DNA from 2 places in the Nocardioides sp. NPDC087217 genome. Region 2 is predicted to be linked to the other one. Evidence: riboswitches for the same ligand, from Rfam matches in the RefSeq annotation. Region 2 holds a riboswitch; the other holds the start of a gene.
The links. Region 2 has a riboswitch for glycine ahead of gcvT (glycine cleavage system aminomethyltransferase GcvT). Riboswitches for the same ligand answer to the same signal wherever they lie in the genome.

Region 1: another riboswitch for glycine. It lies ahead of gcvP (aminomethyl-transferring glycine dehydrogenase); the one in region 2 lies ahead of gcvT (glycine cleavage system aminomethyltransferase GcvT).

What each region holds. Positions count from the first base shown of each region.
Region 1 is NZ_JBIUZB010000002.1:672,942-677,353, reverse strand. It holds gene gcvP (aminomethyl-transferring glycine dehydrogenase) at 1-2,355, opposite strand, end outside; glycine riboswitch at 2,415-2,505, opposite strand; gene ACIO3S_RS10555 (MerR family transcriptional regulator) at 2,587-3,204, opposite strand; gene ACIO3S_RS10550 (MFS transporter) at 3,350-4,412, opposite strand, start outside.
Region 2 is NZ_JBIUZB010000007.1:63,656-68,067, reverse strand. It holds gene ACIO3S_RS25140 (L-serine ammonia-lyase) at 1-49, opposite strand, end outside; gene gcvH (glycine cleavage system protein GcvH) at 128-499, opposite strand; gene gcvT (glycine cleavage system aminomethyltransferase GcvT) at 520-1,623, opposite strand; glycine riboswitch at 1,782-1,877, opposite strand; gene ACIO3S_RS25125 (CobW family GTP-binding protein) at 1,955-2,989, shown strand; gene ACIO3S_RS25120 (Crp/Fnr family transcriptional regulator) at 2,999-3,679, opposite strand; gene ACIO3S_RS25115 (LacI family DNA-binding transcriptional regulator) at 3,814-4,412, opposite strand, start outside.

The DNA of each region.
Region 1 (4,412 bases), on a different contig from region 2:
CGTCGCCCGGGTCAGACCTTCGGCGCCCATGAGCCTGACGTACGCCCAGGAGATCGGCAGGATGCCGGCCGAGCCGTACGGAGCAGCCGAGATCGCACCGATGCCGGAGCGCTTCGAGGCGTCCGGGTGCAGGGAGTGCGAGGGCAGGTAGGGCGCCAGGTGGGAGCGGACCGCGACCGGACCGACGCCGGGGCCGCCACCGCCGTGCGGGATGCAGAAGGTCTTGTGCAGGTTGAGGTGGGAGACGTCGCCGCCGAACTCACCGGGCTTGGCGTAGCCGAGGAGCGCGTTGAAGTTGGCGCCGTCGATGTAGACCTGTCCACCGGCCTCGTGCACCAGCGAGCAGACCTCGGTGATGCCCTCCTCGTAGACCCCATGGGTCGAGGGGTAGGTCACCATGATCGCGGCGACGTTCTCGCCGTGGGCGTCCAGCTTCGCCCGCAGGTCGTCGAGGTCGACGGTGCCGTCCTCGGACGACTTCACGACCTCGACCTTCATCCCGGCCATCACGGCCGAGGCGGCGTTGGTGCCGTGCGCGGAGGACGGCATCAGGCAGATCTTGCGGTGACCCTGGCCCTGCGCGTCCAGGTAGCCGCGGATCGCCATCAGTCCGGCGAACTCGCCCTGCGAGCCGGCGTTCGGCTGGATGGAGACCTCGTCGTAGCCGGTGACCTCTGCCAGCCAGCCCTCCAGCTCACCGACCAGACGCGTGTAGCCGGCGGCGTCCTCGGCGGGTACGAACGGGTGCAGGTCGGCGAAGCCGGGCAGCGAGATCGGCTCCATCTCGGTGGTCGCGTTGAGCTTCATGGTGCACGAGCCGAGCGGGATCATGCCCTTGTCCAGCGCGTAGTCGCGCGCCGCCAGCTTGTGCAGGTAGCGCAGCATCTGGGTCTCGCTGTGGTGCGCGTTGAAGACCTCGTGGGTGAGGTAGTCGGTGGTGCGCAGCAGGCCGTCAGGCAGCGCGCTGGCCGTGGTGCGGTCGATCTCGTCCAGATCCGCACCCGAGACACCGAAGGCGTTGAGCACGGCCGACAGGGTCGAGCGAGTGGTCGCCTCCGAGGTCGAGATGCCGACGGTGTCGGCGTCCACGAGACGAAGATGTACGCCGAAACGGCGCGCCGCGGTGACGACGTCTGCCGCCCGCCCGGGGACGGTGACACCCAGCGTGTCGAAGAACGTCTCCGAGACCAGCGGGAGCCCGGCCGACTTGAGCGCGGCGGCCAGGACGGCGGCGTAGCGGTGGGTCCGGGTCGCGATCGTCCGCAGCCCGTCGGGGCCGTGGTAGACGGCGTACATCGAAGCGCCGACGGCCAGCAGCACCTGCGCGGTGCAGATGTTGGACGTCGCCTTCTCACGGCGGATGTGCTGCTCGCGGGTCTGCAGAGCGAGGCGGTACGCGGGCCGCCCCTCGGCATCGATGGAGACGCCGACGAGACGACCGGGCAGGTGCCGCTCGATCCCCTCGTGGACGGCCATGTAGCCGGCGTGCGGGCCGCCGTAGAAGAGCGGGATGCCGAAGCGCTGCGTCGAGCCGACGACGACGTCGGCGCCGATGGTGCCGGGCGCCTCCAGGACGGTGAGCGCGAGCAGGTCGGCGGCGACGACGGCCAGCGCACCCCGCTCATGGGCGGCGTCGATGACCGGCTTGAGGTCCGGGACGCGACCGGAGGCGCCTGGGTACTGCACCAGCACGCCGATCACGTCACCCTCGGGCAGACCCTGCGAGAGGTCGGCCACGACGACCTCGAGGCCCATCGCCTCGGCACGCACCTTCACGACCTCGATCGACTGCGGCAGGGCGTCGGCGTCGATGACGAACGGACCGGAGCCCTTGCGGTTGGCCCGGTGGACCAGCGCCAGCGCCTCGGCGGCCGCGGTGCCCTCGTCCAGGAGCGAGGAGTTGGCCACCGGGAGGCCGGTCAGATCACCGACCATGGTCTGGAAGTTGATGAGCGCCTCGAGGCGGCCCTGGGAGATCTCGGGCTGGTAGGGCGTGTAGGCGGTGTACCAGCTCGGGTCCTCGAGCACGTTGCGACGGATCACCGGCGGCGTCACGGTGGCGTGGTAGCCGAGCCCGATCATCGCCTCGCCGGGCTTGTTGGAGGCTGCGATCTCCCGCGCCAGCGACGCGACCTGCGCCTCGCTCAGCGCGGCCGGCAGGTCCAGCGACTCGACCGAGCGGATCCCGGCCGGGACGGCGGCGTCCATCATCGCTGCTACCGAGTCGTACCCGAGCCGCGCGAGCATGGTCGCCTCGTCGGCGGCCGAGAGTCCGACGTGGCGCGCCACGAACGGAGAGGCGGCGTCGAGCTCGGACAGAGTGGGCGTGTCGGACACAGTGGCTCCTGAGGGCATCTAAGACAACTCGTACGCCCTCCCCCTCTGTCACCGCACCTGCGCCGCTTCAGAGTTGCCTGGTCCGCACAGTCGTGGATGCCTGAGAGTTTCCGGGGAGGAATTGCCCCTTCGGCGCCCCTTCGAGAGGAGCTCTCCCGTGCGGGATGGTCAGCACCTCCAGCATAAACGACTCGACCCCGAGGCCCCGCCTCTGCGGGGACCTCGGGGTCTAGTGTTACGTGACGTTTACTATCCGGCGTTGCGCGCCGCGCGGCGGGCGGAGAGCTCGTCGGACATCGAGGCGACCTGCTCGCCGTCGTCGGTCGTACGCTCGCTGGGGAGCTCGGAGAGCGTGCCCTCGATCTCGCGCCAGACGCCACCGATGGCGATGCCGAAGACGCCCTGCCCGCCCTGGAGCAGGTCGATGACCTCGTCGTTGCTGGTGCACTCGTAGACCGAGGCGCCGTCGCTCATCAGGGTGACGCGGGTCAGGTCGTCGGTGCCCCGCTCACGCAGGTGCTGCACGGCAGCGCGGATCTGCTGCAGTGAGATGCCGGCGTCGAGGAGCCGCTTGATGACCTTGAGGATCAGGATGTCGCGGAAGGAGTAGAGCCGCTGGGTGCCGGAGCCGGTGGCCCCGCGCACGCTCGGCTCGACGAGACCGGTGCGCGCCCAGTAGTCGAGCTGGCGGTAGCTGATCCCCGCAGCGTTGCAGGCCGTCGGCCCGCGGTAACCGGTGTCGCTCGGCAGGGGCGAGACATCGTCGGTGAAGAGAAGGCCCTGCTCGTCAGCCTGCTCCGCCGCGCGTTGCGCGTCGTCGGCGCCGTGCCCGGGCTTCTGCTCGTGGTCGAACACGATGTCCTCCATCGTCTACTCCGTTGTGCGTAACTCCACTCGGGGAATGAACGGCTGCGGCGGGGGGACCACATCGTTGGAGTTACAACAGAGACAACTACAAGGTAAGCGCCGCAAGGGCCCTGGTCAAAGAACCCCCTCCGGCGTGTCGTCGGGGCTAACCCTCAAGTAGAGCCTGAGGCTTTCGACGCCTGGCGGTCGCCACGAGGGCGGTCAGCACCAGGACGCCGGCCCCGACGAGGAGAGATACCTGCATCCCCGGGAGCGTGAGGATCCCGGACGCACCTGCCCCCAGACCGCCGAAGACGGCGACCGCGATCGCGCCGCCCGTCTGCCGAAACGTGCTCAGCGCGCCGGTCGCGACACCCACGCGGGCGGGCTCGACGGCGTCGATCAGGTCGGCGGTGACGAGGGTGATCGCCAGTGCGCCGCCGGTGGCGAGCGGGACGAGCAGCACCAGGACCAGCCAGACCGGCGTCGTCGTCGTGAGCGGGAGCAGGGCGAGCATTCCGACCGCGAGGATCAGCTGGCCCCCGACGATGAGCGCGCGGCGGCCCACGACGTACGCCAGGCGCGGCGCCACGACGTTGGCGCACGTGGTCATGGCCGCCGGGATGACGAACATCAGCCCCGCCTCGGCACCGCTCCAGCCCCGCACCTGCTGGTAGTAGAGGCCGAGCAGGAAGATCCCACCGTAGAACCCGAAGTTGATGCCGAACCCGGAGACCAGCGCGACCGCGACCCTCCCCTGAGCCACCAGCCCGAGCGGCAGCACCGGCGCCGCCGAGCGGCGCTCCACCACGACGAAGGCGACGGCCGCCGCGACGGCTACCGCTGCCGCGAGCAGGGCGGGCGCGTGCCAGCCGGTGTGACCGGCCTCGATGACGGCGTACGTCAGCGCCGACAGCGCGAGCACGGCGAGCGCCTGGCCAGGGAGGTCGAGCGGTGCCTTGCGCCGTACCGCCCGGATCCGCAGACCGGCCAGCAGGGCGACGATGAGGATCCCGACCGGGACGTTGACCAGGAACACCCAGCGCCAGCCTGCGTACTCGCTCAGCAGGCCTCCGGCCACCGGCCCCAGCGCCATCGCCGCCGATCCGCCGATCGTCCACACGGCGATCGCCTGCCCTCGGGCCCGCGCGTCGTCGTACGCCACCCGGACCAGCGCCAGCGACGCCGGCATGACCAGCGCGGCGGCAGCACCCTGGAGCACCCGGGCC
Region 2 (4,412 bases):
AGGAAGGCCCGATCCCGATCGAGTACAGGTCGAAGGTGCTCAAGGTCATCGCCACGACGGGGGTCGCGACGCCGCTGACAACACCCATCGCTTCGGGCTCCGCTTCAGCAGCAGCGGTCACGACAGTTCACTCCTCGATCAGAGCGTCGTAGGCCGCAGCATCGAGCAGGTCGGGAGCGCCGGAGACACGCATCTCGAAGAGCCAGCCGGCGCCGAACGGGTCGCTGTTGATCAGCGCGGGGTCGGCGACGACGGCCGCGTTGATCTCGAGGATCTCGCCGTCGGCGGGCGCGAAGAGGTCGCTGACCGACTTGGTCGACTCCAGCTCGCCGCAGCTCTCTCCCCCGGTGATCTTGGTGCCGACCTCGGGAAGCTCGACGAAGACGATGTCGCCCAGCGCCTCGGTGGCGAAGGCGGTGACGCCGACGCGCGCGACGTCGCCGCGGGTCTCGATCCACTCGTGCTCGGCGGTGTAGGACAGGTGGGTCGGGTTGCTCATGGCTGCGCTCATCTCTCGGCTCATTTCTTGGAGTAGAAGGGAAGGTCGACGATCTCGGCGTCCTCACGGCTGCCGCGCACGTCGACGTGGACCTTGGTGCCGGCGGCGGCGCGGTCAGGCCGGACGTACGCCATCGCGATGGGACGTCCGAGGGTCGGCGAGGGTGAGCCGCTGGTCACGACGCCGATCTCGTCGCCGGTGGCCGGGTCCACGATCGCGTAGCCCGCCCGCGGCGAGCGGCGACCGGCAGCCAAGAGGCCGACGAGCACGCTGCGTGGGCCTTCGTCGCGGCGTACGGCCAGGGCGGCGTCGCCGACGAAGCCGTCGGGCTTGTCGAAGGAGACCACTCGGCCGAGCCCGGCCTCGAAGGGCGTCGTCTCGCGGTTCAGCTCGTGACCGTAGAGCGGCATGCCGGCCTCGAGCCGGAGGGTGTCGCGGCAGGCGAGTCCGGCGGGCTGCAGGCCGTGCGGCGCACCTGCCTCGGTGAGCGCCTCCCAGACGGCAGCGGCCGACGACGGCGCGCAGTAGATCTCGAAACCGTCCTCGCCGGTGTAGCCGGTGCGAGCGAGCAGGACCTCGACCCCGGCGACCGTGCCGGCGTCGATGGCGTAGTACTTCAGGGACGAGACGTCCAGGTCCGTCACAGCGGCCAGGATCGCCGCCGAGGCGGGGCCCTGGACCGCGATCAGCGCCCACTCCGCCGAGGCGTCGCGGACCACGGCGTCGTACCCCTCGGCCCGCTCGACCAGAGCCGGAGCGACAACACCGACGTTGCTCGCGTTGGCGACGACCAGGTAGCGCTCCTGCTCGAGCCGGTAGACGACCAGGTCGTCGATGATGCCGCCGTCCTCGGCGCAGATCATCGAGTAGCGGGCGCGGCCGATGCCGATCGCCGAGGGCCTGCCGACCAGGGCGTGGTCGAGGGCGCGTCCGGCCTCGGGGCCGGTCACCTCGATCTCACCCATGTGCGACAGGTCGAAGAGGCCCGCGGTGGTGCGTACGGCGTTGTGCTCGGCGGTCTCCGAGCCGTAGCGGACGGGCATGCTCCAGCCGGCGAAGTCGGTGAACGAGGCGCCGAGCGCCTGGTGGATCGCGTGCAGAGGGGTAGGGACGGGTGAGGTCATGTGTGCGGGAGGCTCCCTGGTGGTGGGTGCCGACAGCGGCACCCGTGGACGGGTGACCTCCCCGCTCTGTCATCGCTACCTGAGAGCTTCACCGCCCGATGGGGGCGATTTGCACCGTGGGTGCAGGATCCATCGGATCCTGTCTTTCCAGAGGTCGCCTCACCACAGCGGTCATGGGGCCTGAGAGATTCTGGGGAGGTTTGCTCCTTCGGCGCCTCACCCCGGATGGGCAAGGACTCTCCCGCTGCGATTCAAGTGGCGGATGTGAAGTTGTGCGGCAAACCTAGGTGTGGCCATCTCAGCCGTCAAGATGACGACCTACGATGGCCCGATGCCACCGACCGCCGCCAGCACCCGGGTTCCCGTGGTCATCCTCACCGGTCATCTCGGGTCGGGCAAGACCACGCTGCTCAACCATCTGCTGCGCCAGCCCGGGGCCCGGGTGGGCGTGGTCGTCAACGACTTCGGCGACATCAACGTCGACGCCGGACTCGTCACCGGCCAGATCGACGAGCCGGCCTCGATCGCCGGCGGCTGCCTGTGCTGCCTGCCCGACGCCGGCGGCCTCGACGACGCGCTGGAGAAGCTGACCCACCCGCGGCTCGCGCTCGACGTCGTCATCGTCGAGGCCAGCGGGATCGCCGAGCCCGGCACGCTGGCCAAGCTGGTCCGGTTCAGCGGTGTCGAACGCGTACGCCGCGGTGGGCTCATCGAGGTCGTCGACGCCTCGGCTTACTTCGACACCCTCGACGACGGGCGTGGCCCGGCGCCGGTCCGGTTCGCGGCCGCCTCGCTGGTCGTGATCAACAAGACCGACCTGGTTCCGGCTGCCGAGCGGGACGAGGTCCTGGCGCGCATCGAGCGGCGCGTTCGGGAGCACAACCCCGAGGTCCACATCGCGTACGCCGTGGGTGGCCGCATCGACCCGCGGCTCGTCTACGACGCCGCCGTGCCCGAGGACCCGCCCGACGAGCTGCCGATCGCCGCGCTGCTGCGCGAGGTGGCCGCTTCGCACGAGGCCCATCAGCATGCCCGGGCGGTCACAGTGACGACGCCGGGCACCATCGAGCCGGGTCGACTGGTCGACCTGCTCGAGGAGCCGCCGGCGACGGCGTACCGGGTCAAGGGGACCGTCGCCGTCGCGACCGGCCAGGGGCCGCGCAGCTACCACGTGAACCTGGTCGGACGCAGCGCCCACGTCGCCGCGACGCGGACACCCAACACGGCGAGCGAGCTCGTCGCCATCGGCCTGGAGCTCGAGACCGACCCGGTCCGGCAGCGCCTCGCCGACGCCCTCGCCCCGGCCGAACGACCGAGCACCGAGGGCCTTCGCCGGCTACGCCAGCTGGTGCGGGTCAGCCTCTGACCAGCGGAATCAACCCGCGCGGCGCACGATCCGTTCCATGTCGGTGATGACCACCGAGCGCGACTCCAGCCTGACCCAGCCCTTGGCCGCGAAGTCGGCGAGCGCCTTGTTGACCGTCTCCCGAGCCGCGCCCACGAGCTGCGCGAGCTCCTCCTGGGTCAGGTCATGGCGTACGTGCACACCTTCGTCGGTGGTCTCGCCGAACCTCTCGGCGAGGTCGAGCAGAGCCTTCGCCACCCGGCGGGGCGCGTCCGCGAAGACCAGGTCGCCGATCACGTCGTTGGCCCGGCGCAGGCGGCCCGACAGCAGGGCGAGCAGCCCACGGGTCACGCTCGGGCGCCCGTCGAGCAGGCGCAGCAGGTCGTCGTGCGACAGCGAGGCGAGCTCGACCTGGTCGGTGACGGCCGTGACCGTGGAGGAGCGCCGACCGGGGTCGAAGAGCGACAGCTCGCCGAACACCTGGCCCGGCCCCAGAATCGCGAGCAGGCTGTCCTGCCCGTTGGCCGCGGCACGGCTCAGCTTCACCTTGCCGTCCACGACCGCGTAGAGCCGGTCGGCGGCGTCGCCCTCGTGGAACAACACCTCACCGCGCCGGAGGCGTGTCTGACCCATCATCGCGAGCATCGCCGTCATCGACTCGTCGTCCAGCTCGCTGAAAAGCGGTGCGTGCCGAAGCACGTCTTGATCCATTACCCAGCCGCTCCTGTCATCCTTTTACCGAAGACATCAGCCTAGCCAGATCCGGGGCTTCGACAGCGGAGGTGTGGCCCGCATCGCACCCCTGTCGAGTGCGTTCTTCGCCACACCGACACATGGCTCGGCGGTCATGCCGGCCGCGGCGCTGCGGTGGTCCGACGGATCACCAGCTGTGTGTCGACCGTGACGGACACCGCAGTGTCCTCCTCGTGGCGCAGGATGCCGAGGAGCATCTGGGCAGCGAGGACGCCCTGGAGGCGAGCGTCCTGCTTGATGGTGGTCAGGTGCAGGAGGCTGGCGTGTGGATGGTCGTCGATGCCGATGATGGAGATGTCCTCGGGAATCCGCAGGCCGGCATCCCGGATGGTGCGCATGGCACCGAACGCGACTTCATCCGAGTGAGCGTAGACGGCGGTCGGGAGCTCGGGGACCGAGAGCAGCTGGGCCATCGCCGCAGCGCCCTGCTCGCCACCCCAGGCGGTGGTGACCACGAGCGCCGGATCGGGCTTGATCCCTGAGTCGTTCAGAGCGACGTGGTAGGCGCGACTACGCCCAGAGGGCTGGCGCGGCTGGTCGGGGTCTATCGCCTCGATCATCGCGATCCGCTCATGGCCCAGCCCGAGCAGGTGGCCCATCGCCTGCCTGCCGGCCCTGAGGTCGTCGATGCAGACGTGTGGGTATACCTCGTGCTGGCCGCCAGCGGCGATGACCTGGACGCCGAGCATCA